4 regions of the Endozoicomonas sp. ALC013 genome follow, and region 4 is predicted to be linked to each of the others. Evidence: predicted binding sites of a transcription regulator. Region 4 holds the regulator's gene; each other region holds the start of a gene.
What was found. Region 4 encodes LexA, which represses DNA repair genes until DNA is damaged. Its sites were predicted from a motif close to TACTGTNTANNTANACAGTA; they were not measured.
Positions count from the first base shown of each region.

Region 1: a site for LexA is predicted at 4,784-4,803, ahead of dinB (DNA polymerase IV). Genes of this name have one in related genera too.
Region 2: a site for LexA is predicted at 2,846-2,865, ahead of recN (DNA repair protein RecN). Genes of this name have one in related genera too.
Region 3: a site for LexA is predicted at 2,878-2,897, ahead of ruvC (crossover junction endodeoxyribonuclease RuvC). Genes of this name have one in related genera too.

Region 1 is NZ_JBLYNS010000004.1:56,469-62,624, forward strand. It holds gene ACO6V1_RS01850 (PAS domain-containing hybrid sensor histidine kinase/response regulator) at 1-2,319, shown strand, start outside; gene ACO6V1_RS01855 (response regulator) at 2,316-2,984, opposite strand; gene ACO6V1_RS01860 (hypothetical protein) at 3,153-3,881, shown strand; gene ACO6V1_RS01865 (lysophospholipid acyltransferase family protein) at 3,985-4,632, opposite strand; gene dinB (DNA polymerase IV) at 4,827-5,954, shown strand; gene ACO6V1_RS01875 (paraquat-inducible protein A) at 5,938-6,156, opposite strand, start outside.
Region 2 is NZ_JBLYNS010000003.1:50,734-56,889, forward strand. It holds gene dnaK (molecular chaperone DnaK) at 1-1,845, opposite strand, end outside; gene grpE (nucleotide exchange factor GrpE) at 2,051-2,665, opposite strand; gene recN (DNA repair protein RecN) at 2,899-4,608, shown strand; gene ACO6V1_RS01320 (DUF2158 domain-containing protein) at 4,672-4,986, opposite strand; gene ACO6V1_RS01325 (DUF2158 domain-containing protein) at 5,074-5,370, opposite strand; gene fur (ferric iron uptake transcriptional regulator) at 5,656-6,066, opposite strand.
Region 3 is NZ_JBLYNS010000020.1:21,926-28,081, forward strand. It holds gene ruvB (Holliday junction branch migration DNA helicase RuvB) at 657-1,658, opposite strand; gene ruvA (Holliday junction branch migration protein RuvA) at 1,679-2,296, opposite strand; gene ruvC (crossover junction endodeoxyribonuclease RuvC) at 2,319-2,843, opposite strand; gene ACO6V1_RS06220 (hypothetical protein) at 3,191-3,484, shown strand; gene ACO6V1_RS06225 (DUF1601 domain-containing protein) at 3,680-6,156, shown strand, end outside.
Region 4 is NZ_JBLYNS010000044.1:20,337-26,492, reverse strand. It holds gene ACO6V1_RS10370 (DUF6586 family protein) at 182-658, shown strand; gene ACO6V1_RS10365 (hypothetical protein) at 787-1,029, shown strand; gene ACO6V1_RS10360 (hypothetical protein) at 1,050-1,481, opposite strand; gene lexA (transcriptional repressor LexA) at 1,676-2,272, opposite strand; gene ACO6V1_RS10350 (TetR/AcrR family transcriptional regulator) at 2,419-3,048, shown strand; gene ACO6V1_RS10345 (L,D-transpeptidase family protein) at 3,083-3,565, shown strand; gene nagZ (beta-N-acetylhexosaminidase) at 3,592-4,611, shown strand; gene ACO6V1_RS10335 (mechanosensitive ion channel family protein) at 4,746-5,795, shown strand; gene ACO6V1_RS10330 (PP2C family protein-serine/threonine phosphatase) at 5,832-6,156, shown strand, end outside.

The DNA.
Region 1 (6,156 bases), on a different contig from region 4:
GTTTATCGACTGCTGGAAGGCGCTGGTTCTCTGGCTGCTATCGGTCAGATGTCATTTTCGGCCGTTGCTCAACTCGCCCCGGTGTTGCTGGGTAGTCTCTACATCAGGGAAAGCAATGCCCGGGCAGCCGCCGGTGGCCTGTTAGTGGGTTTTATGGTCTGGCTTTTCTGCCTGATAGTACCTGTGCTGGTTGATGTTTCATGGCTGGGTACCAGTGTTGTTCAGCAAGGTGTTTTTGGTTATGAGTGGCTTAAGCCGGATAATCTTTTTGGTCTGGGTATTACCGGTACGGTCACCGGAGCAACACTGGTTGCGCTGTCGCTGAATACCTTTGTCTATCTTTGTGGCTGTCTTTACCTGAGGCCGGGTATTGAAGAGAGAAGGCAGTCCCGGAAGTTTGTTGATGCGGTCCTGTCTGAAGATGGTGTTTTCCCGAATGCAGCCATTACGGTAGAAGAGCTTGAACAGCTGGCCAGCCGCTTTGTCAGTAAAAACCGGGTGCAGGGTGTTATTCAACGCTTTGAGTCCGGGGATAGAGGGCTGCTATTCGGAGCGCTGAATGGTCATAAGCAGGCAGGGCCAGAACTGGTGGCCGCGATTGAACGGTTGCTTGCAGGAACGCTGGGGGCGTCATCGGCCCGTATTGTGATGAAGTCTCTGGCACATGGGAATGTCGCGCTTGAAGAAGTTCAGGCTATGGTGGATGAGGCCTCGGAAGTCTTTCAGTTCAACCGGGAACTGCTGCAGGGAGCGATTGAGCATATCAGCATGGGGATCAGTGTGGTTGATCGTAACCTGGAGTTAGTTGCCTGGAATCAGCAATATCTGCAGTTGTTTGACTACCCGAATGACCTGATTAAGGTGGGTCGTCCCATTGCAGATGTTATTCGGCATAATGCCCTGAATGGACTTTGCGGAGTCGGTGATGTAGACCATCACGTCAATAAACGACTGTCATATATGAGGAATGGGACGGCCCATCGCTCAGAAAGGCGGCGACAGGATGGCAGGGTGATTCAGATTCAGGGGAATCCCATGCCCGGTGGTGGATTTGTTATGGCTTTCACCGATATCACCGGGTTCCGTCAGGTTGAGCAGGCCCTGAAAGAAGCAAATGAAAGCCTGGAGCATCGGGTGCAGGAGCGGACAAAAGAGCTGTCATTGTTAAATGTGCAACTTTTAGGGGCAAAGTCACAGGCAGAGAAAGCGAACCACTTGCGTTCACGTTTTTTTGCGGCAATCAGCCATGACCTTATGCAGCCAATGAATGCGGCTCGACTATTTACTGCCTCCATGGAACTGGAAGCAAAAGGCACCGTGCATGAAGAACTGGCGCAAAATATCAGCAACTCATTAAGGTCTGCGGAGCATTTGTTGACAGATTTGCTGGATATGTCGCGAATCGAAGCGGGTAAGGTGGCGGTGAATCTTCGGGATGTTCCTGTAATGGAGGTGTTAGAGCCCCTGAGGTCCGAGTTTTCGCTGTTGTCGAAAGAGAATGGGCTGATGTTCAGGGTGGTCAGTTCTGATCGGCGCATTAAAACCGATCCGGTGCTCCTGAGAAGAATATTACAAAATTTCCTGACCAATGCGTTTCGTTATGTTGCCAGCACCCATAAAACAGGAAAAGTGCTGCTGGGATGTCGTTTTATCAACAATCAACAGCTGAGACTTGAGGTAAGGGATAATGGGCAGGGCATACCCCAAGACAAGCAGGCACTGATTTTTGCAGAATTTGAGCGGTTATCGACAGCCGTGAATGGGCTGGGGCTTGGGCTCTCCATTGCTAAAGGTATAGCTCAGATCCTTGAGGCAAAAATTTCCTTGTCATCGTCGCCGGGAGAGGGGGCTGTTTTTTCCGTTGTGGTTCCTTTGGTCTCTGGAAGTATTGTGGATCCCGCAGTGGTACCTTGTGATCCTGATCAGGGGAGCATGGGGTTGAAGGTTCTGTGTGTGGATGATGAACCGGACATTATCAAAGGTATGGCCAGTCTGTTAACTCGTTGGGGGTGTCGGGTGGAGACTGCACAAAGTCATCATGAAGCGATTCATTCGCTTGAGGTCATGACGCCTGATTTATTGATGGTGGATTACCAGATGGGCGATCAGGCCAGCGGTATTGAGTTGATAGAACGTATCCGTAAAAGGTCAGGTTATCAAACAGGTGCTGTTCTGGTCACCGCGAATCAACAGGATGAACTGCGGCAACGATGCCGGGAGCTGAATATCAGCTATTTGAAAAAGCCCGTCAAGCCAGCCTCCATGAGGGCCATTCTGAACCGTTATGACGTTGAAAAACACCCGTTAGAAACGGTTTAGTCTTCGGTTTTATGATCTTCCGGATCCTGCCCGGGCATCTCAATTTCCAGCGCTTTGATGGCGATCACCGCCTGGGTCCTGCTTCTGACCCCCAGTTTTTTGAAAATGGCGGTCACATGGGCCTTGATCGTCGCTTCCGAAACATTCAGGTCATAGGCAATCTGCTTATTCAACAGGCCTTCACTGATCATGCCCAGAACCCTGAACTGCTGTGGTGTCAGGGTTGCCAGTCTGGCTTCCATATCACTGCTTTGCCGGGATTCGACAGGTTGGAAATTATCAGGCCACCAGTTTTCTCCATCCAGAACTTTGATAATGGCGACTTTCAGGACATCCAGCGGCGTAGACTTTGGAATGAAGCCACTGGCTCCATGGTTTTTGGTTTTCTGTATGATCTGCTGGTCATCAGAAGCTGAAACAATGACAACAGGAACATCCGGATATTGCCCTCTGAGAAATATCAACCCGGACAGCCCGTGCGCTCCCGGCATGTGCAGATCCAGCAAGATGAGATCCGGTGAGGCATTGTTGTCCAGAAGCATTTGCAGTTCAGCGATTGAACCAGCTTCGTGGATCACAGGTTCCTTGAGTGCGTGACCAACAGAGGACTTGAGAGCAGTCCGGAATAAGGGGTGGTCATCGGCAATTATTATTGTGTAGTCCATTTTTTGAGGTTGCCATTATCTGTTTGATCGGTCAATTAAATAACCTCTGTGAACCCTTCAAAGACTCAGAGGTTTATTAAAGTATAAGTAAATCGATTTCATATGATGGAACTATTCTCTGTTGGGGCGGTCATAATTAGTGGATATCTACTGAAATAAGGGCACTAAATGGTTGGTTCGGTCAATTTTTCTTCAGTTCCAGTTGCTGTTGATCAGGGTAAATACACTAAGGAATATTTTGAAGATTATGAATCAAAGGCTCAAAGCCTGGCTGAATTAAAAGAGGACCGGGAAAAGAGTCCTGGATGGAATACAGTCAAGACGGTTGCGGTTTCTTCCCTTGCGGCAGTTTCCCAGCTCGGACAACTGGTTGGTAGCATTTTTGGCCATACTGTCTTTGCGCTCCCATCTGCCTTGGTGGGTGGGGTTTTCGGCTTTTGTGTTTATGCGCCCTTTATGAAGGCTGTGGATCATCTTTCGGGGAGAGAAAACACCAAGTCGTTCCTGGAATATACGATTACTCCAGCAAACATACTGAGTAATTTTATCTATAACCGGGTTACCGACCTTGCCTGTCGATATGTTGTGGGTTTCGGGCTTATGGTTGCGGTTGTGGAACCTGTGAATATCATCCTCGGCGGTCTGGCAGCAGGCACTTTATTGTCCCCACTGATTTACAATGACTTTAAACATAATAAATCCAATAATGTCGAGCATTTCATCGATGGTCCGGGAAATTTTTCAGTCAAGCTCAGTGCACAACACTATTTATGGCAAAAATTTGATGATTGGGCTGCGGGCATTAAAAGAACCCCTTTAGCTCTTCATGATCGAATTGCAGCTAAAGTGGTTGCCGAGCAGGTTTCTATCAAGGAATTGGCTGATCTGGTTGGCTGATGATAAAGGGCATTCATTTCCCCGACTGCTTTACAGGCGCTCAATAACGCCTGTTGCAAAGCACTACACCCATTCTCAGCAGGGCGAAAATTAATCACAGGCATTATGAAGTCGGTGCCTGGTATGGCCCATGAAGGCTTTGCTTTGTGCATTTTGGTGATACCGGACTAAAGCATTCCGGATGTTTGCCATAAATGTCTGAGTAAAATGCCTGTATTTCCGAAAGGTCTTTTTCGATGTCCTCCCCTGGCTCGATAACAGGACCAAATCCTCCGGTTCTGTCCTTGAAATCAAGAAAGGCAAGTACAATGGGGATGCCGGCATTTTTTGCCATATGGTAGAAGCCTGTGTGCCACCGCTCGCCGAGTGCCCGGGTACCTTCAGGGCATATCACCAGGCCCAGCTTTCTGTGTTGCTTGAAAGTACAGACCGCCTGTTCTACCAGGCTGCCTCTTCTGCATCTGCCATTCCGATCCAGTGGAATCCCTCCCATCCAGCGCATAACCCAGTTGAACGGCCCCCAGAACAGGGTGTGTTTGCCCACCCAGTAACACTGTACACCGGTAGCAAGGCCAATCGCCATGCCATAGACAAAGTCCCAGTTACTGGTATGGGGAGCACCAACAAGCACGTACCTGGCCAGGCGTGGGGCTCTGCCCTGAATCCTCCAGCCCATCACTTTGAGAAACAGTTTTGCGAATATAGAAAGGGTCTGGCTGACAATGGGTGTATTGAAAATTGTGATTTGCATAGTTCAGAGGGTGCCTTGCTATCCCGTTTACAGGAAGCGGTGTTGAAAGCTATCAAAAGAGCGATCGCTTTGAGCACAGCTTCATAACAGAAAATGAATGTATGCAGCCTTAACGACTGGTTAACAGGCAAGGAATTGCTTGCCAAAAGCATTCTGTATGTATATACAGTGCTTATCCCGGAGCTAATTGGAACATGATGGAAAGTAATGCCATTCTTGAGCAAAAGGTGGTCCAGAGAAAAATCATACATATCGATTTTGACGCCTTCTTTGCCAGTATTGAAATACGTGATAATCCGAGGTTGTCAGGAAAGGCGGTTGCTGTCGGGGGGGCTCCGGATCGTAGAGGGGTGATTGCCACTTGTAACTATGAGGCGCGTCGATTTGGTGTGCATTCAGCCATGTCTTCAGCCCAGGCGATGCGGCTCTGCCCGGAGCTGAAGATCATTCCTCCCCGCTTTTCTGTTTATCGTGCCGCGTCTTCTGAAGCTCATGCCATTTTTCGCCAATATACTGATTTAATTGAACCTTTGTCCCTGGATGAGGCCTATCTCGATGTCACCGGAACTCATCTTTGCCGAGGCAGTGCCACCTTGATTGCCGAGGAAATCCGGCAGAAAATTTTTCAACAATTGCATGTCACCGTCTCTGCCGGCGTTGCCACCAATAAGTTTCTGGCGAAGATTGCCAGTGACTGGAATAAACCCAATGGCCTTTTTGTGATCACTCCGGAACAGGCGGATGATTTTATTTTCGATCTGCCTGTGAAAAAAATTCATGGGGTAGGTCGGGTTACCGCCGGGAAACTGCATAAAAAAGGCATCAATACCTGCGGGCAATTACGCCAGTACTCCATTCTTGAGTTAAGTCGCTGGTTTGGCAGTTTTGGTGAACGGTTGTGGGAGCTTTCCCGGGGGCGGGATGATCGTGAGGTGCAGACCAGTCGGCGCAGGAAGTCCCTTTCTGTTGAGCATACTTATGATAAAGACCTGGCGGGGCTTGCGGATATTACTGCACAGGTTATCCCGTTGCTTGAAGAACTTCAGGAACGCTACCAGCGTATTGAAAAGGAATACGAGGTGCATAAGCACTTTGTTAAGGTAAAGTTTGCTGATTTTACCCAGACCACCCTTGAGGAGAGTCTGCCGACAACCGGTGAAAGTGTTAAGGAGCATTTTACTCAGTTGCTGGTAAGAGCCTGGGAACGGGGAGGTCGTCCGGTCAGGCTTCTTGGCTTAGGGGTCAGGCTTGTGGATCTCCGTGAAGAAAGAGCGCTTGAGCAGCTGGAGCTTTTTGAAAAGAAAATTATGGGGCTGGCTTAGGCTCCCGTTTTTTTTCTGCCAGCTGTCCCATCATATTGCTGACCAGACAATAAGCCACGAACCAATAAAAGCCAGAGTGCAATGCTGCATCAAATTGCACAATCTGCCTGGATTCGTCATGTCCAGCCGCAGTGGCATTGGCCGCCAGAAAGGCGATAAGTACTCCAATAGCAAACACATCAGCCATGGACCATTTGCCCAG
Region 2 (6,156 bases), on a different contig from region 4:
CTGGGCTTCGCCCTGCTGCTGAGCTTCAGCATACATCTTCTGGGCCAGACCGGCAGAGGCTTCAGACAGTGCCTTGGTCTTGGCTTCGATCTCTTCCTTATCGTCACCTTTGACCGCGGCTTCAACGTCTTCGATCGCCTTGGTGATGGCCGCCTTCTCTTCTTCAGTGGCCTTGTCACCGGCTTCTTCCAGCGTCTTGCGGGTTGCGTGCGCCAGACTGTCAGCCTGGTTACGGGCCGCCGCCAGCTCTTCGAACTTCTTGTCGTCTGCTGCGTTGGCTTCAGCATCCTTGACCATTTGATCGATCTCTTCGTCCGACAGACCGGAAGATGCCTTGATCACAATAGACTGTTCTTTGCCAGTTGCCTTGTCTTTTGCCGAAACATTCAAAATACCGTTGGCATCCAGGTCGAAGCTGACTTCGATCTGTGGCATGCCGCGAGGTGCTGGCGGAATGTCTGCCAGGTCGAAACGGCCAAGGGACTTGTTGTGAGTCGCCTGCTTGCGCTCACCTTGCAACACGTGAATGGTGACTGCGCCCTGGTTGTCGTCGGCCGTAGAGAACACCTGGGACTTTTTGGTCGGGATGGTGGTGTTCTTTTCGATCAGTGGCGTCATTACGCCGCCCATGGTTTCGATACCCAGGGTCAGCGGAGTAACGTCCAGCAGCAGAACGTCTTTGACGTCACCGGCCAGAACCGCAGCCTGGATGGAAGCACCCATGGCCACCGCTTCGTCAGGGTTAACGTCCTTGCGAGGCTCTTTACCAAAGAACTCGGCCACTTTCTGCTGAACCAGTGGCATACGGGTCTGACCACCCACCAGGATAACTTCGTCGATGTCAGACAGGTCCAGGTCAGAGTCCTTGACCGCGATGCGGCATGGCTCCAGAGAACGGGCAACCAGGTCTTCTACCAGGGATTCCAGCTTGGCACGGCTGACTTTAACGTTCAGGTGCTTGGGACCGGTGGCATCGGCAGTGATGTAAGGCAGGTTGACGTCTGTCTGCTGAGTAGAAGACAGTTCAATCTTGGCTTTCTCAGCGGCTTCTTTCAGACGCTGCATGGCCAGTGGGTCGCCTTTCAGGTCGATGCCCTGGTCTTTTTTGAATTCGTCGGCAAGGTATTCGATCAGGCGCAGGTCGAAGTCTTCACCACCCAGGAAGGTGTCACCGTTGGTGGCCAGTACTTCAAACTGGTGCTCGCCATCTACGTCAGCGATCTCGATGATGGATACGTCGAAAGTACCGCCACCCAGGTCATAAACGGCGATGGTCTGGTCGCCTTTTTTCTTGTCCATGCCGTAAGCCAGCGCCGCAGCGGTTGGCTCGTTGATGATCCGCTTGACCTCCAGACCCGCGATACGGCCTGCGTCTTTGGTAGCCTGACGCTGGGAATCGTTGAAGTAGGCAGGAACGGTAATAACCGCTTCAGTTACTGACTCGCCCAGATAGTCTTCAGCGGTTTTCTTCATCTTCTTCAGGATTTCGGCAGAGATCTGAGGCGGTGCTTTCTTGTCACTTTTAACCTCAACCCATGCATCGCCGTTGTCCGCTTCGATGATTTTGTACGGAACCATCTTGATGTCTTTTTGAACGACGTCGTCTTTAAAGCGACGGCCGATCAGACGCTTGATGGCGAACAGGGTGTTGTCGGGGTTGGTAACCGCCTGGCGCTTGGCTGGCTGGCCTACCAGAATCTCACCGTCGTCGGTGTAGGCGATGATGGAAGGGGTGGTACGTGCGCCTTCAGCGTTTTCGATGACTTTGGATTTATCGCCGTCCAGGATCGCCACACAGGAGTTGGTGGTACCCAGGTCAATACCAATGATTCTGCCTTTACTCATTTTGAGTCTCTCCATTGCCCGTAATCAGGGCGGAAAACTTTGAAATCTTTGTTCGCTGCCCAATGCTTTCAACCGATGTTGAGTCTGGTGAAACAGCGTTTAGGTGGTGATTACCACGATCTTGGTTTGCTATATGGGAGCGGTCTTTGCTTTTTCAAGGGGCTCTTGCAAGATTCTCGATCAGCCTCCCGGAGCCCCTCTTTGGTTAAGCCGCTTTGGAAACCACCACCATGGCCGGACGGATAACACGACCGTGCAGTGTGTAGCCTTTTTGGAAGACATTCATCACGGTGTTGGGTTCCATATCCGGGTTGGGCACCATGGAAATGGCCTGATGGAAGTTCGGGTCGAACGGCTGGCCTTCAGGGTTAACCTGCTCAACACTGAATTTTGCCAGGGCATCCAGCAGCTGCTTGTGGGTCAGGCGCATGCCTTCGAGCATGGTCTCGTGCTGACCTTCACCCTGTTCTGCGCTTTCAATACCTTTTTCCAGGCTCTCAACCACAGGGATCAGTTCGTTGACGAACTTCTCCAGGGCAAATTTGTGGGCTTTTTCAACGTCCTGCTCTGCGCGGCGCTTGGTGTTCATGGCTTCGGCATGAGCGCGCAGCGCCTGGTCTTTAGCCTGGGCTAGCTGCTCTTCGAGTTCTTCGATTCGTCTGGCGCTATCGTCGTTGGCCTGCTCTTCGGCTTGATCTTCTGAATCAGCCGCCTCTTCCAGAATCGGGTCAACGGCTGCCTCAGCGTCAGCAGAAATTTCAGTTTCGTTGGCTTCAGGTTGCTCGGCCTGATCTTCTGCTTTGGTGTTTTCTACAGTCATTCCAACGTTTCTCCGGATGTCAATCCAGCCTGAAATGCTGGCTGGAACGTGTCTTCGTGTTATGGGCCGTATTGCTTCCGTAGGGCCCCGGCAAAAGTAAATATTAAGTGATAGCCTAATATGGGGTTCATGGCAGCTTATTCAAGGGGAAATTTGCTTTACCAATTCGGGTTTTAAGTTTACTGTATAAATAAACAGTAACCCGATATGCAATTGGGATCGTGAGAGCTGCCATGCTGAACCAAATTTCCATCAGCAACTATGCCATCGTTGACCACCTTAACCTGGACATCAATCCCGGGATGACCGCCATCACCGGGGAAACCGGTGCCGGTAAATCCATTATGCTGGATGCCCTCGGGCTGGCCCTGGGAGGCCGGGCGGGCAGCGACTGTGTGCGTGATGGCGCTGATCGGGCCGATATCCGCGCCTGCTTTGACCTTCAGCGCATACCTGCCGCAATAGAGTGGTTGCAGGAGCGAGATTATGACGGTGAGCATGCTGGCGGTTCCGAATCCTCGGCGAACGAATGTATTTTGCGCCGGGTGGTTACCCGTGAAGGTCGCTCCCGGGGCTATATCAATGGTATCCCGGTCACACTTGCCGAGTTGAAGGGGCTGGGGGAGCTGTTAATCGATATTCACAGCCAGCATGCCCACCAATCATTGTTGAAAAAGAGCAATCACGCTGAGCTGCTGGATGAGTTTTCCGGCTCGCTGGCGCTGTCCCGGGAAGTAGCGGATATGGCCGCAGATTACCGCCAGACCTCTGCGCAATTGCATGCTTTATTGTCCGATCAGCAGGACCGGGAAGAGCGGGTTCAATTGCTGAGTTATCAGTTGCATGAGTTGGAGCAGTTAAACCTTCAGCCCGGGGAGGTTGAGCAGTTGGAGCAGGAGCATCGCCACCAATCCCAGGCCGGTGCAACCTTATCGGCCTGCCATCAGATCACCCGGGTTTGTACCAGTGATGATGGTGATAATTTGCTGCAGCAGCTCTCTTTTTGCCTGCACCGCCTCAGTGAACTGCAGCTTGAGCATGCCGCCATCAATAACTCTCTGGAGATGCTGTCATCCGCGCAGATTCAGGTGGAGGAAGCGGTTGGCGAGCTGAATCATTTTATTGATCACTTTGATGCCGATCCGCAAAGGGCCCGGGAAATCGAAGACCGGCTCAGTGCTATTTTTGATCTGGCCCGCAAACACCGTATCCAGCCGGAAGCGTTGCTGGAAAAACAACAGCAGATCAGCGAAGAGCTGGAAAAAGTTCAGTGTCATGATGAACAGGTCGCCGACCTTGAACTGTCCCTGGAACAGCAGCAGAAAAAACACAATCAGTTAGCCGAAAAACTGTCTGCCAGACGTAGGGCCGCTGCGCGCAAACTGGAACAACAGGTGTCTGAACGCATTGCCTTGCTGGGTATGCCCAAAGGTAAGTTCTGTGTCGAGCTGACAGACATTCCTGATCGCACGGTTGCCTCTCAGGGCTTTGAATTCATCGAGTTTCTGGTGACCACCAACCCGGGGCAACCTCCGCGCGCCCTGGCCAAAGTGGCTTCCGGTGGAGAGCTTTCCCGTATCAGTCTGGCCATTCAGGTGATTATTGCACAAACCACATCAACGCCAACGCTGGTGTTTGATGAGGTGGATGTCGGTATTGGCGGCGGCACAGCAGAAATTGTGGGCAGTATGTTGAGAGAAGTGGGTAAAAAAGGGCAGGTGCTGTGTGTTACCCATCAGCCCCAGGTGGCATCCCAGGCCCATCAGCATCTGCACGTTAGTAAAAAAGTCAGTCGTAAGGCGTCCAGCACCCGTATTCTCGAGCTGGATGGTGAACATCGCGTACACGAAATTGCCCGAATGCTGGGAGGTGTTGAGCTGACCGCACCAACATTGAGTCATGCCCAGGAGATGCTGTTTCAGGCTCAGGTGCAAGCCGTATAAATGCTTCCGGTAAAGTTGCTTTAAATGAATTAAAGCAACCTCACAGGTTTGGATGTGGCGGAGTTAATGAAAATTTTTACCTGGTTTGCCACCTTTTTTGTCTGCTTCATTATCTGATTCTGATTCTGGTTCTGTCTCTGCATCAGCCTTTGTCTTTGCTTCAGGGTCGAGCTGAACCTCAATATCAATTTCAAAATCACCTTCCACGGGCTCAAGGGCTACGATTGGAAAGGTTGAGTGTCTGAGTTTTTCATATTCGAACCACTCGCAGCAGTAACTATAAGTACCATCCTCCATCGGGTATTCATAGGTAACGCAAAGTACTGGGCCACCGGCTCTCAGGCGGACGAGTTGACCGATTTTTGCTCTTATTTCCATATCTTTGAATCCTTATGCAAGTTTGATAGTTTTTTTAATAGACATTGTTTAATCATATTAGTTCCATCGTTTATTCTTGAATGAGTATTAGTGATAGTTTTTACCCTTATCGCCCTCTTCTGCTTCCGCTTCTGTATCTACTTCTGCTTCTGCTTCTATTTCCACTTCGGTGCCGGGCTGACCCTTAATACTGGCTTCAAACTCACCTTCCACCGGTTCAAGGGCTACGATTGGAAAGGTGTAATCTCTCAGTCTGTCATCTTCAAACCACTGGCAGGTATAGCTATAAGATCCATCAGCCATAGGGTATTCGCACGTAACACACAGTACGGGACCACCGGCTCGTAAGCGGACAAGTTGACCGATTCTGGCTCTTATTTCCATTTGCTTGATTCCTTTTGATTGAAAGTCTTTATATAGACATTTTTTTATTATGTTAGTTCCATCGTTTTGCTCTTGACGGAGTTTTTGATTGGATAGTTACGTTTAACTATCTGGTTTGGCACAAAAATCAAGGGATCAATTACGAAACGAATGTTGATCTATCCGTTCTGATTAATTTCACTAACCAATTGAAGAAAAAATGAATTCCCCCTCGGCAGAAGCAGAGGGGGCAAGTGATCTCACAGGTTAGAGGTTAACTCTTGTTTTTTTCTTTTTTAATGCTGCTTATTTTTTCTTCTTTGGACGTACATAGATCACCAGATTGTGATCCACAATTTCAAAGCCGTGCTTTTCAGCAATGGCGTACTGACGTTTCTCGATTTCTTCGTCAATAAACTCGATAACGTCTCCGCTCTCCATGCAAACCATATGATCATGGTGCCCCCCGCGGGCGAGCTCAAACACGGAATGACCGCCATCAAAGTTATGGCGAACCACTAAACCGGCACTCTCAAACTGGGTCAGTACCCGGTAGACGGTGGCCAAACCCACATCCTCTTCAGCTTCAAGCAGAGCCTTGTAGACATCTTCCGCCGACATATGCTTCTCTTCGGCACCTTCAAGGATCTGCAGAATCTTCACACGAGGCAGGGTGACTTTTAGTCCTGCTTTGCGTAACTCTTGATTTTCCAACACGTTTCCCTAACCCTTTGCAAGATAATCCTGCTATTATCACATTTTCGTGCAGCTTTTTCATTTTGCTCTGCGAGCAGGCTGCTAGTCATT
Region 3 (6,156 bases), on a different contig from region 4:
TCTCCATGACCGGATGAAGATCACTGCATAAAGATGTGCTGCCATCCTGAACTGAATGACGGGTGAACCCTAAACTTTTCGCAAACCCCATCAACACGGCCAGGTCTTCAAGTTGACTGAGAGTACTGTAATCTGATTTCGGTCTCTTGATCCCCCTGTGAGGCCAAATGACATCAGATGACGATAAACGACTTTGCGTAGCTTCAGACGTTAACCACTGAATTAACTCAGGACGCTCAACCAGACGACATCCCCTGTCTTTTACCCCTGCCAGTCTCCCCATTCCATTGTGATTAATCAATCCTTCTATCAGGTTCTCATTGAAGACATGTTCGCCTACTGTAAAAGGGATAACACGTCTTTTGATGCCGGCAGCAGTTTGTACCTCTCCTGTTGGATACTCTGACTCTGGTCTATCAATTTTCGAGCGTACCTGCATCCCGTAGGAAGTTTCAGGCGTTCCAGCTGGGAGCATATTATACATCCTGTCTGTTTAGATAGGGCCGGACTGTGGCCTGTTGAAGTTGAGTTGCATACTGAGGGTATCAGGTACTCCTGTTACGATATTTCCAAATGCCGTAAGGATAAAAAAAGAGGACTGACAGGTCCTCCGAGCATGAACTGAAGTCTAGTTCATAATACAACCTGAACAGCCCCTAGGGGTAATCATAGCCAAAATGTAGATAAGCGCTCTTAGTTAATACCCTGCCTCTGGGTGTTCTCATTATATAACCCTGTTGAATCAGGTAGGGCTCAAGCACATCTTCAATGGTGTCCCGCTCTTCACTGATGGCTGCGGCAAGGTTGTCCACGCCCACTGGACCTCCATCAAACTTTTCAATCATGGCCAGTAACAGTCGACGGTCCATATGATCAAAACCGCTGGCGTCCACATCCAGCATATTCAGGGCAGCGTCTGCCAGTTCACGGGTTACCGAACCATCGCCTTTTACTTCCGCGTAATCCCTGACTCTTCGCAGCAGCCGGTTGGCGATACGGGGTGTGCCTCTTGAACGGCGGGCAACTTCATTGGCCGCCTCGCTATTCATCGGCACTCCGAGAATACCAGCAGAACGGAGCACAATGGCACTGAGATCCGCCACATTGTAGAACTCAAGCCGCTGAACAATGCCAAACCGATCCCTTAAAGGTGAAGTCAGCAGCCCTGCTCGGGTGGTCGCGCCGACCAGGGTAAAGGGTGGCAGATCCAGTTTGATCGAACGTGCCGCTGGGCCTTCACCAATCATAATATCCAATTGATAATCTTCCATGGCCGGATAGAGCACTTCTTCAACGGCCGGGCTGAGACGATGGATCTCATCAATAAACAGGATGTCATTAGGCTCAAGGTTCGTGAGCAGGGCGGCAAGGTCTCCGGCTTTTTCAATCACTGGCCCGGAAGTCGAACGGATATTACTGCCCATTTCATTGGCAACAATATGGGAAAGCGTTGTCTTGCCCAGCCCGGGCGGACCAAATATCAACGTATGATCCAAAGCATCACCACGCTTTCGGGCCGCCTGGATAAATATCTCCATCTGCTCCCTGACTTTTGGCTGCCCGGTGTACTCACGCAACCGGACAGGTCGAATGGCCCGATCCTGGGCCTCTTCACTCGGGCGCTCACTGGCTGATATTAAGCGATCCGCTTCAATCATAATTTTTTCCGGGAATGATGTTAAATCATACTTCTTAATGCCTGCCTGATCAGTTCTTCACTGGACAGACCTTCTACTTTAATCCGCCCAATCACCTTGCTGGCTTCCTGAGGCTTATAGCCCAGGGCAACCAGGGCACTGACGGCTTCCTGTTCAGTATCCGCGGCCTGTTTTTCCAGGGCCTGCCCCAGGGGCGTTCCAGTCAAACCATCAAATTGCGCAGCAGAGCTATCCCATGTTGACAGTTTGTCTTTTAACTCCACGATCAGGCGTTCCGCGGTTTTCTTGCCAACCCCGGGTAATTTCACCAGGGTAGAACTGTCGCCATCATGGATACAACGTACAAATACAGACGCTTCTATTCCGGAGAGCAGTGTCAGGCCCAGTTTCGGACCCACTCCATTCACTTTAATCAGAGTACGGAAAAGCTCTCTCTCCCGGGCGTCGCTAAAGCCATAGAGCAGCTGTGCATCTTCTCTAACGACAAAGTGCGTATAAAGCGTTGTCTCAACACCAACCTCTGGCAGACGGTAAAACACCGACATCGGCGCTTCAACTTCATAGCCCACCCCACCAGCCTCAATCAGCAGGTATGGGGCTTTTTTTTCCAGCAAAATACCGCGAAGTCTGCCTATCATATTCAGTATCTCTTCTAACGACTTAACTACTTAATAACCGACGATTTCTTCTGCCCGTTGCTCCGGCCATTCGCACCAGGCTTGCCCGTGTGTGGGAGTGGCACAATGCCACTGCTAACGCATCAGCGGCATCGGCCTGAGGGGTTTTATCCAGCTTCAGAATTGAAGTAATCATGTGCTGTACCTGGGACTTTTCCGCAGAGCCCTTACCCACCACCGCCTGTTTCACCTGTCGTGCCGAGTACTCTGCAACTTCAAGCCCATGATTTACCGCGGCAACAATCGCCGCACCACGGGCCTGCCCAAGCTTCAGGGCAGAGTCGGCATTGCGTGCCATAAACACCTGCTCAATACCGACAGATTGCGGACTGTACATTTCAATCACCGTATTGATACCCTGAAAAATTTGGGCAAGTCTTTCTGGCAGTGGCCCATCCTGAATTCGGATACAGCCGGATGCTACGTATTTACATTGGGAGCCAATTTCCTCAATGATTCCATACCCGGTAATCCTGGACCCGGGATCAATCCCCAACAATATGGCCATTCCATTTCTGTTCCAAACCTGTCGTTAAAAAGAATACTGTATATACATACACGTTTCCAGCATTACAATTTTGAAACACGGCATTACCAAAACAGGCTACGAAACTCAGCAGTTGCGACTTACCCTTGAACATGAGTTTTGGGGAGCCAGCCTGCCAGATGAACCATCAAATGAAAACATTACTGATCATTGCCAGTGTCACTCTGGTGCTGTTTCTAATCACACTGGCCTTTAATCTTTAATGGAAGCCTAAGGCTCCCTGATAATTGTTTTGTCTGTGCTGGCCGAGTTATAAATAAAATCGGCTTTGACAAACTTCCTGTCTGAGTTTTCCAGCAGTTCTTTCGATGGTTTTCCTTACTATCAGTCGCCACACAGGCGTCAATACCTGCCTCATCCGGGCATGGGGGTCGGCAAAACTGAGTTATTTTTTTGTCGTCTATTGGCTTGTCCGGATTCAGTGCCAGCTCTCGTTCTTCAAGGTTTTTTTTGGCCTTCTGGATTTTTTCCAACCGCTGCTGTTTGAACTTCAGATCTCCCGGGATACCGTATCCGGTCTCCTGTCGGTATGCCTCATCTTCCTCTTTGTCATTGGTTTCAGCCTTTTTTATCAGGGCTCCCGGGGGGCTGTCCGAGAATAAACTGCCCTACTGCGGCGGCAGCAAATTGGTCTAAAAAACCCATTGTTGATCAAATAAAGACAAGTTTCGAATTTAATCTATAAAATTCGTCGCAAGCACCAATTAAACCAGAGTTTATAGACATTTCAGCAAGATGAACTATAAACAGAACAGTGTACACTTTTCATATTTTTTATGAATTAATGAAATATAATTATGGATAGAGGCACTGCTGGTATAAGTTGGAAATACACGACATCAGGTAATGATTATAAACCACCGGATGGTCATACCAATGCTTCAAGGAGTGGGCGATATCGGCATGACACAGTCAGACAGGTGAATACTCCACCCCCCTATATCTCAAGGTGTAATGAATTTTATCATACTTCTGACGCATGCTCTTCTCACTATCCACCAAGACATTCAGTAAAACCTGTTTATGATTTTAATGCTCTCATTACACACGAAAAAATGAGTTGCCTGGTGAGGATATCTGCTCGTTATGGTGATCGCTATGATGGTAGAAAACACAGTCAATTTGCCAGTTCAATTAAACAATACACATTAGGGTCAAAACGACCTTTAAATCATAGTGAACAAAGCCAACTGATACCATTGTTGCACGATTTTAAAGCGACACCCGGGTGGACCTGGCGAAGCCTGACGACAACGCTTCATTCCTTTACTTCAGCGGGTGTTTTGACCCCTCATAAATACATGGATGAGTTGGGAAAGGAAACTCAAGCTGCTTTACTGTCAACTTTACTTGATGCAGTAATAATACAGTGCAACCAAAAACCTGAAGTCAGAACTATTGATACACAAGGTATCGCCAACCTACTGTGGTCTGTGGCGAAACTGGTGGACAACGGGCTGGAGAAGACAGCGAAGCTCAAAGAGGCCGTAGCCGCGCTGTTGCCCCATGTGAAAACCAAAGCCGAATCAAAAGACGAGAAAGACCACTTCAACACTCAAGGTATCGCCAACCTGCTGTGGTCTGTGGCGAAACTGGTGGACAACGGGCTGGAGCTGGAGAAAACACCGAAGCTCAAAGAGGCCGTGGCCGCTCTGTTGCCCCATGTGAAAACCAAAGCCGAATCAAAAGACGAGAAAGACCACTTCATCGCTCAAGGTATCACCAACCTGCTGTGGTCCGTGGCGAAACTGGTAGACAACGGGCTGGAGATGGAGAAAACACCAAAGCTCAAAGAGGCCGTGGCCGCGCTGTTGCCCCATGTGAAAACCAAAAAAGCCGAAGCAAAAGACGAGAAAGACCACTTTATTCCTCAGCATATCGCCAACCTGCTGTGGGCCGTGGCGAAACTGGTGGAAAACGGGCTCAAGCTGGAGAAAACACCGAAGCTCAAAGAGGCCGTAGCCGCGTTGTTGCCCCATGTGAAAACCAAAGCCGAATCAAAAAAAGAGAAAGACCGCTTCACTCCTCAGCATATCGCAAACCTGCTGTGGTCTTTGGCGAAACTGGTGGACAACGGGCTGGAGCTGGAGAAGACACCGAAGCTCAAAGAGGCCGTGGCCGCGCTGTTGCCCCATGTGAAAACCAAAGCCGAATCAAAAGAAAAGAAAGAACACTTCAAGCCACAGGAGGTCGCCAACCTGTTGTGGGCGGTGACGAAACTGGTGGACAACGGGCTGGAGCTGGAGAAGGTACCGAAGCTCATAGAGGCCGTGGCTGCACTTTTGCGCCACGTGAAAACCAAAGCCGAAACAAAAGAAGATAAAGACCTCTTCAAGCCACAGGATGTCGCCAACCTGCTATGGGCCGTGGCGAAACTGGTGGACAACGGGCTGGAGCTGGAGAAGGTACCGAAGCTCATAGAGGCCGTGGCCGCACTTTTGCGCCACGTGAAAACCAAAGCCGAAACAAAAGAAGGTAAAGACCTCTTCAAGCCACAGGATGTCGCCAACCTGCTATGGGCCGTGGCGAAACTGGTGGACAATGGCCTGGAGCTGGAGAAGACACCGAAGCTGAAAGGGGCCGTGGCCGCGCTGTTGCCCCATGTGGAAACCAAGGCCGAATCAAAAGAAGAGAAAGACCAATTCAAGCCACAGGCTGTCGCCAACTTGCTGTGGGCCTTGGCGAAACTGGCGGACAATGGGCTGGTGCTGGAGCTGGAGCAAACACCGAAACTCAAAGAGGCCGTGGTCGCACTATTGCCACATGTGAAAATCAAAGCCGAATCAAAGGAAGAGAAAGACCATTTCAAGCCACAGGAAGTCGCCAACCTGCTGTGGTCCCTGGCAAAACTGGGTGAGGCTATTGAGCTGAACGCGGTTAAATCAACGTTCGATTCTCTTGTCGAGAGAATCAGTGAAAACCCTCAGCTCTCTGAGCAGGGTATATTGATGTCTCTCTGGGGAGTAATGGCATTCTGTGCCAGATTTTATCTGGACAGAGGTTGCAGTGATAAAAACTCGCTTGAAAAGCACATAGGTGAACTATTTTCTCGCCTGGAAAATACATCATCAGGCAATACAGATGATCAATACATCATTGCCATGGCTGCAAGTTGGCTAGGGAGAACGTGTCCGGTGGTCCCCCATTACCGAACAATCATTTCACAATCTCAATCCACCTTCCGCGATCACCTCCAATCAAGCTTTCCGTCGTTGAAGATTGAAGAAGAAAAGAGTCTGAACTCATTACCTCCGGTTGACCTGCGACTGCCAGA
Region 4 (6,156 bases):
TGTTCAGGCACTATGCTTCGTTACAACTCCGGTCACATAGCTACGGCTATGCTCCCTCCGTTGTGCCTCGCATAGCTCCTGCCCAAGTAGCCAGAAATATGTGATTTCATATGGCCAGCTACTTATAAACTTTGAGCTCGACAAAGCACAAGTTGTTCCCGAAAGATTGATGGAGTTGGTTATGACAAACAATTGGCAGGGATATACCAATAAAATGCTCTTTCACGCCCGTTTGTTGCTGGATGCCTGGGAAGATGCTGATGATCTTGCCAAGCCGGCATTTCGTGAGGCCTGTCTGAATGCAATGGTTCAGGCTTACCGGTCATTACTGGCTGAAATTATGACGAATTACCGTTTGCCGGTAAATCAACTACCCTCTCTTGACGAGGCAATGAACAGTGTTCATCACAAAGGAGAGGTGTCTACTGAGTTGCAGTACATTGAACGTCTTGAGCAACATGATTCCTGGTTGTCGGCGTTATTAAAAAGTCATCAGGACTGTGCCATGCCTATACAGCGTAAAAGTGTTGAGCGGAATGAAATTCCTCTGTTTAATGCCAATAGTGTGCGGTTTGATCAGTCAGAAGGCTTTCTTTCTGTGCTTGAGTCCTTGAAGGAGCTGGTTACCTATAGTCGGAACTTCAGCCTGGAGTGGTAGGTTTCTGATGTTTTCAGGTTTGTTCATTGCCAGCCATATTCAGCTCTTTAGGGCTGATATCTTGAAAGCCTCTGCTGGCTAATGCACAATGCTTCACCGCTAACCCTAAAATCCCGGTGTCACTATTTATGTCAGCGTCGTTTCTTGAAATTGTTGAACTGCCTTCCGGCGAAATCGTTTTGCGTCGCAGTGATGAGGAGAACGCCGAGCCCCTGGTTACCATGTCATTCTCCCGGGAGTTGCTTGACTTTCTCCAGGGAGATCAGGTGGAGGTAGCCAAGGCTATGCTGGATGCCTGCATAGAAGAAGTCGGGCGTAAAACAGAAGCTGACGCTGGAGAATACATCCCTGAAAACCGGGTTCTTCACTGACTGTCATACAAACCCTCCAGTTATCCTCTGTTCCTGATTGCCAGTCCCTGACATTGACCTGAGCGAGCGGCGGTCTCGAGTTCAGAGAGTGTGATGCTATCCATCTGCTCGATCCAGCTGACCACGGTGTGGCTGGTGCCTGAGGCCAGTGCCTTGCGAGTGAGTTTCAGTGGGTCTGCCACTGCGGAAGGGTTGAGAACCTGAAGGCGCTGCCTGCTGATGCCCGATGACTTCAGCCAGTTTATGGTGCTTTTTGCCTGTTCACTGGACAGTATCAGGGTAAGCCAGCGTTGATCCTGATGGTTAGCCAGCTCATACAGAACAGTCTTCAGAAAACGTCCTGATTGCCAGGGCGGGCCTGAGAGAATCAGCTCATCAATAAAGCTGACAGGTTCACTGTCAATGCAGGGAGCGTTACCGTTCTGACTGGATGATGGTGTTAATGCTTGCATGTCAGGTCCTCTACATCAGAGATCGTCAGGGTCTAGTGCTGCTAAGCGCTGTTGCCCATACCGTTCGTCCTGAAGCTTGTCGAAGGACCCATAGGGCCTAAAGGCGGAAACTCCGGACTCTGATAGATCGTGCCAAGCACCCTTCGACTCCGCTCAGGGTGAACGTGGTTTACGGGTAATAACGCTTAGCCGCACTAGTTCCTGATAACCCCCACACTCAGTCCTTCGATAGCAAAGGTATCAACGCTGAGGTCTACTTCGATTGTCTTGAATTCTTTGTTTTCCGGGTGCAGGTAAATTCTGTTTTTAACCTGTTCAAAACGTTTGACCGTTACTTCGTCGTCAATTCTGGCAACGACAATCTGGCCATTGGCTGCGGTTGATGTTTTATGGACAGCCAGAAGGTCCCCGTCAAGAATACCGATATCCTTCATGCTCATCCCTTTTACCCGAAGCATGAAGTTTGCTTTGGGGGAAAAGAAATCAGGGTTGATGGACAGGTGGTCTTCAATATGTTCCTGGGCAAGAATGGGGCTTCCTGCAGCAACCTGTCCTACAATAGGCAGGCCGGAAGATTCAGTGCCGGGGATTCGGATACCTCTTGAGGTTCCGGGGGTGATCTCGATAGCTCCCTTGCGGGCGAGGGCTCTGAGATGTTCTTCTGCTGCATTGGGTGATCGGAACCCGAAGGTCTGTGCGATTTCTGCACGAGTGGGGGGGAAACCGGTCTCTTCTATATGAGATTTGATCAGTTCAAGAATCTCAGTCTGGCGCTTGGTCAATTTATACATGATTAAATCTGTGTTTTTATACAGTACATGTAATTATATACAGTATTTTGCTGACTGCAACCACCCCTGTCTTATTAATCTAACTTGATGTTTCAGTTGGCAAACGTTAGTTTTAAACAAATGTTTACATTGGAGGTTTTACAGACATGTCACAGTCAGCGACAGTAGACAGGATTCTGGACGCTGCCGAGAAGTTATTTGCTGAGCATGGGTTCGCAGAGACCTCGCTGCGTTCAATTACCAGTCAGGCGGGTGTTAACCTGGCCGCTGTTAATTACCACTTCGGCTCCAAAAAATCCCTGATCCAGGCGGTCTTTTCCCGTTTTCTTGATCCTTTTGTCAGCAATCTTTCCGGGGCTCTTGTGCGATATCAGGATAATAATGACGTTCTTGATCTGGAAGAAATACTTCATTTACTGGTGGATCAGATCATGGCGGTTAAACCCCGCAGCCCTGAAGATCTCTCTGTTTGTATGAGGATGATTGGCCTGGCCTACACACAGGGCCAGGGGCATCTGAAGAAATATTTGCGCGACGTCTACGGGGAAGTATTCCAGGCTTATCTGGAGTTGCTGGTAAAAGCGTGTCCTGAGTTGCCATTGAATGACCTGTTCTGGCGCGTCTATTTTATTCTGGGTTCCGCTGTGTTTACCCTTTCAGGAGCGGATGCACTGAGGGCTATTGCGGAAAGCGATTATGGGGTCAGGACTGAACTGGAAGATATCATGAGAAAGATGGTGCCTTTCATGGCGGCAGGTCTAAGATCGCACACCTGACGGATCATTTAACCATACAGAGCTTGATTTACCGATGCATCTTACTGTTCATATTGCCAGTCAGGAGATGGTGCTGCATGAGAAGGACGGCAAGCGCCGTGTTTATTCTGTGTCTACTGCCAGCAAGGGAGTCGGGCAGCAGGAGGGGAGCTGGCAAACACCTCTTGGTCAGCATGTTATCCGGGCGAAAATTGGTGCCGGTCTGCCGACTAATTCAGTATTTGTCGGACGTCGCTTTACCGGTGAGATTTATTCCCCCGGGCTTTGTCAGCAGTACCCTGAAAGAAAGGACTGGATATTAACCAGAATTTTATGGCTCAGTGGCCTGGAGCCCGGATATAACCGGCTGGGTAATGTTGATACCATGCGTCGCTATATCTATATCCACGGTTCGCCGGATACGGCAGTGATGGGTGAACCCGGCTCGCGGGGATGTATCCGAATGCATGGGGAAGATATTATCGATCTGTTTGACCGTGTAGATACCGGTACCAGGATCGATATACAGCTTAGCTGATACCGTTTTTTTTAGAGGAGAGAGTCGTGCCAACAGGCCTGAACCGTGGTGTTCTTTTGATTGATCTCGAGGGAGTGCAGCTGACCGCCGAAGAACACCAGCTGCTTTCCCTGCCCGGTGTTGCGGGTATTGTCCTTTTTTCCAGGAACTATCAGAGTCGGGAACAGTTAATTGCCCTGGTTCGTTCTGTCCGGAATGTTCGTCGGGATCTGTTAATTTGTGTGGATCAGGAAGGTGGGCGTGTGCAACGCTTCAAGGATGGCTTTACCCGTCTACCTCCGGCGCAGGCTTATGGGGCATTTGACCCGGATCAGCATCAGCAGCTGGCTTATCAGTCAGGCTGGCTGATGGCCTCTGAGTTGCTGGCTTGCGGGATAGATCTTTGCCTGGGGCCTGTGCTGGATATTGATCATGGTAAAACGTCGATCGTGGGAGATCGGGCTTTTGGGCGTTCGATTGAGCAGGTGAATCACCTGGCCTCATTGTGGATTGATGGGGTTCATGAAGCGGGAATGTCCGTGGTGATCAAGCACTTTCCGGGCCATGGGAATGTGGATGCTGATTCCCATGTGAGCCTTCCCCTGGATGATCGTACTTTTGATGAGATCTGTCAGTCAGACCTGGAGCCTTTCCGGGTAATGATTCAAAAGGGGGTTGAGGCATTAATGCCGGCCCATATCCTGTTTCCCGCTATTGACCGGCATCCGGTGGGTTATTCTTCAGAATGGCTGAAAGGGGTGTTACGCAATCAGCTGTCATTTGAGGGGCTGGTTATCAGCGATTGCCTGTCGATGGAGGGAGCGGCGAAAACCGGCAGTTATCCTGCCAGGGCCAGGGCAGCCCTGGATGCTGGTTGTGATCTCCTGATTATCTGTAATCGTCAGGGGGGGCGGGAGGTACTGGCTGAAATAGATGGCTCGGGTTTACGCGGCGTCGGTCCGGATGGTTTGATGCCTGACTCATACACTGACTGGGCGTCTCTTGAACAGTCAGAGCGCTACAGAAAAGCGCGTAAAATGCTGACAAAGGCTTTTGAAGCAGGCTGACTTTAATGGTGCCATGGCCATCACCGTCCGGCAATTCAGGGTAACTTTCTTTCTAAGCGGTTGTGGGAATGCTTGAAAGAGGATAGTAAACAAACTGGCTACAATTTATAAAAATAACCAACTGAAATCCCTGAATGATCCCGATTATGAACCCCGAATTTATCTCGTTCTATTCTCATTTGATGATTGCCTTTTTGCTGGCTGCTGCTTCATTTTATGGCATAAAGTGGTTGGCCCATGGTGAGCAAAAGGGGCCGGAACGGGTCTTCTGGTGCCTGGCTATCAACATACTGCACAGGCCCTTGCTGACGCTGCCCTGGGTGTTGTTCATTCTCTATTCGGCGCATTACTGGCCGGGGCTTGAGCGGTCGGATGTCAATGAAACCCTGCAACTGATTCAAAAACTCATTCTGACCATCTATCCGGCCTGGTTCATCTGGGAAATCAGCCTGAACATGCCAGAGGTACTGGATTCCATGGGCGAGCGGTGGCGCGAGCGCCTATCGCCTTCAGTGATTGCCCGTTCCGTGCAGCTGATTATCGTTGTTTCTACACTGCTGAGTCTTGCCCAGGCCTTCGGCTATAGCCTGTCAACCCTTCTGGCCTTTGGTGGTATTGGCGGTATTATTCTGGGTCTTGCTGCCAAGGACTGGCTGGCCAATTTTTTCGGTGGATTAATGCTGATGCTGGATCGCCCTTTTACCGAGGGTGACTGGATTCGCTCTCCGGACCGATCCATTGAAGGGCATATCGAAAAGGTTGGCTGGCGTCTGACAAAAATACGAACCTTTGATAGACGGCCTATTTATGTTCCAAACTCAATCTTTACCGGCATAGTGGTGGAGAATGCCACCCGAATGAAAAACCGCCGGATGATTGAAAATTTTGCTCTTCGTTACGAGGATATTGACAAAATACCCCGTATTCTCAGCCGCATAGATGATCTTGTTCTACAGGTTCCCGAGGTTGAGAGTCGTGAGCCTCATTATGCCGTTTTCATTCGTTATGATGATTCTGCCCTTTTATGTCAGGTTCGGGTGCATATCACAAGAACGGATCGTGTTGGTTTTTTACAGGCTCAGCAATCTATTTTGCTTCTGGTTGCAGCGGTTGTTAACGAGGAAGGGGCGTCATTTGCTTATCCGACTCGAAGGATTCTTTCTGATGGGTCGATAACACAGTAGTTATATTCACTACGATGAAAATTGATAACAAGGCTAATGGATATATTGATTGTTGAAGATGCCCGTGACCAGAGAATGATTCTGTCTGTGGTTCTGAAAAAGCAGGGGCATCGTGTTTTTGAGGCATCAGACGGCTATGAAGCACTGAATGTTCTGGAAAACCATCCTGATATCCGGATTGTCATCAGCGACTGGATGATGCCCAATATGGATGGTATTGAGCTGTGTGAGGCGATCCGTAACAGTGATTTTGGGTACTATATCTATTTCATGCTGCTAACGGGTAACTCGGATCGTGAGGCCGTGGTGGAAGGAATTAACCGTGGTGCTGATGATTTTATCAATAAGCCAGTGGATTTTG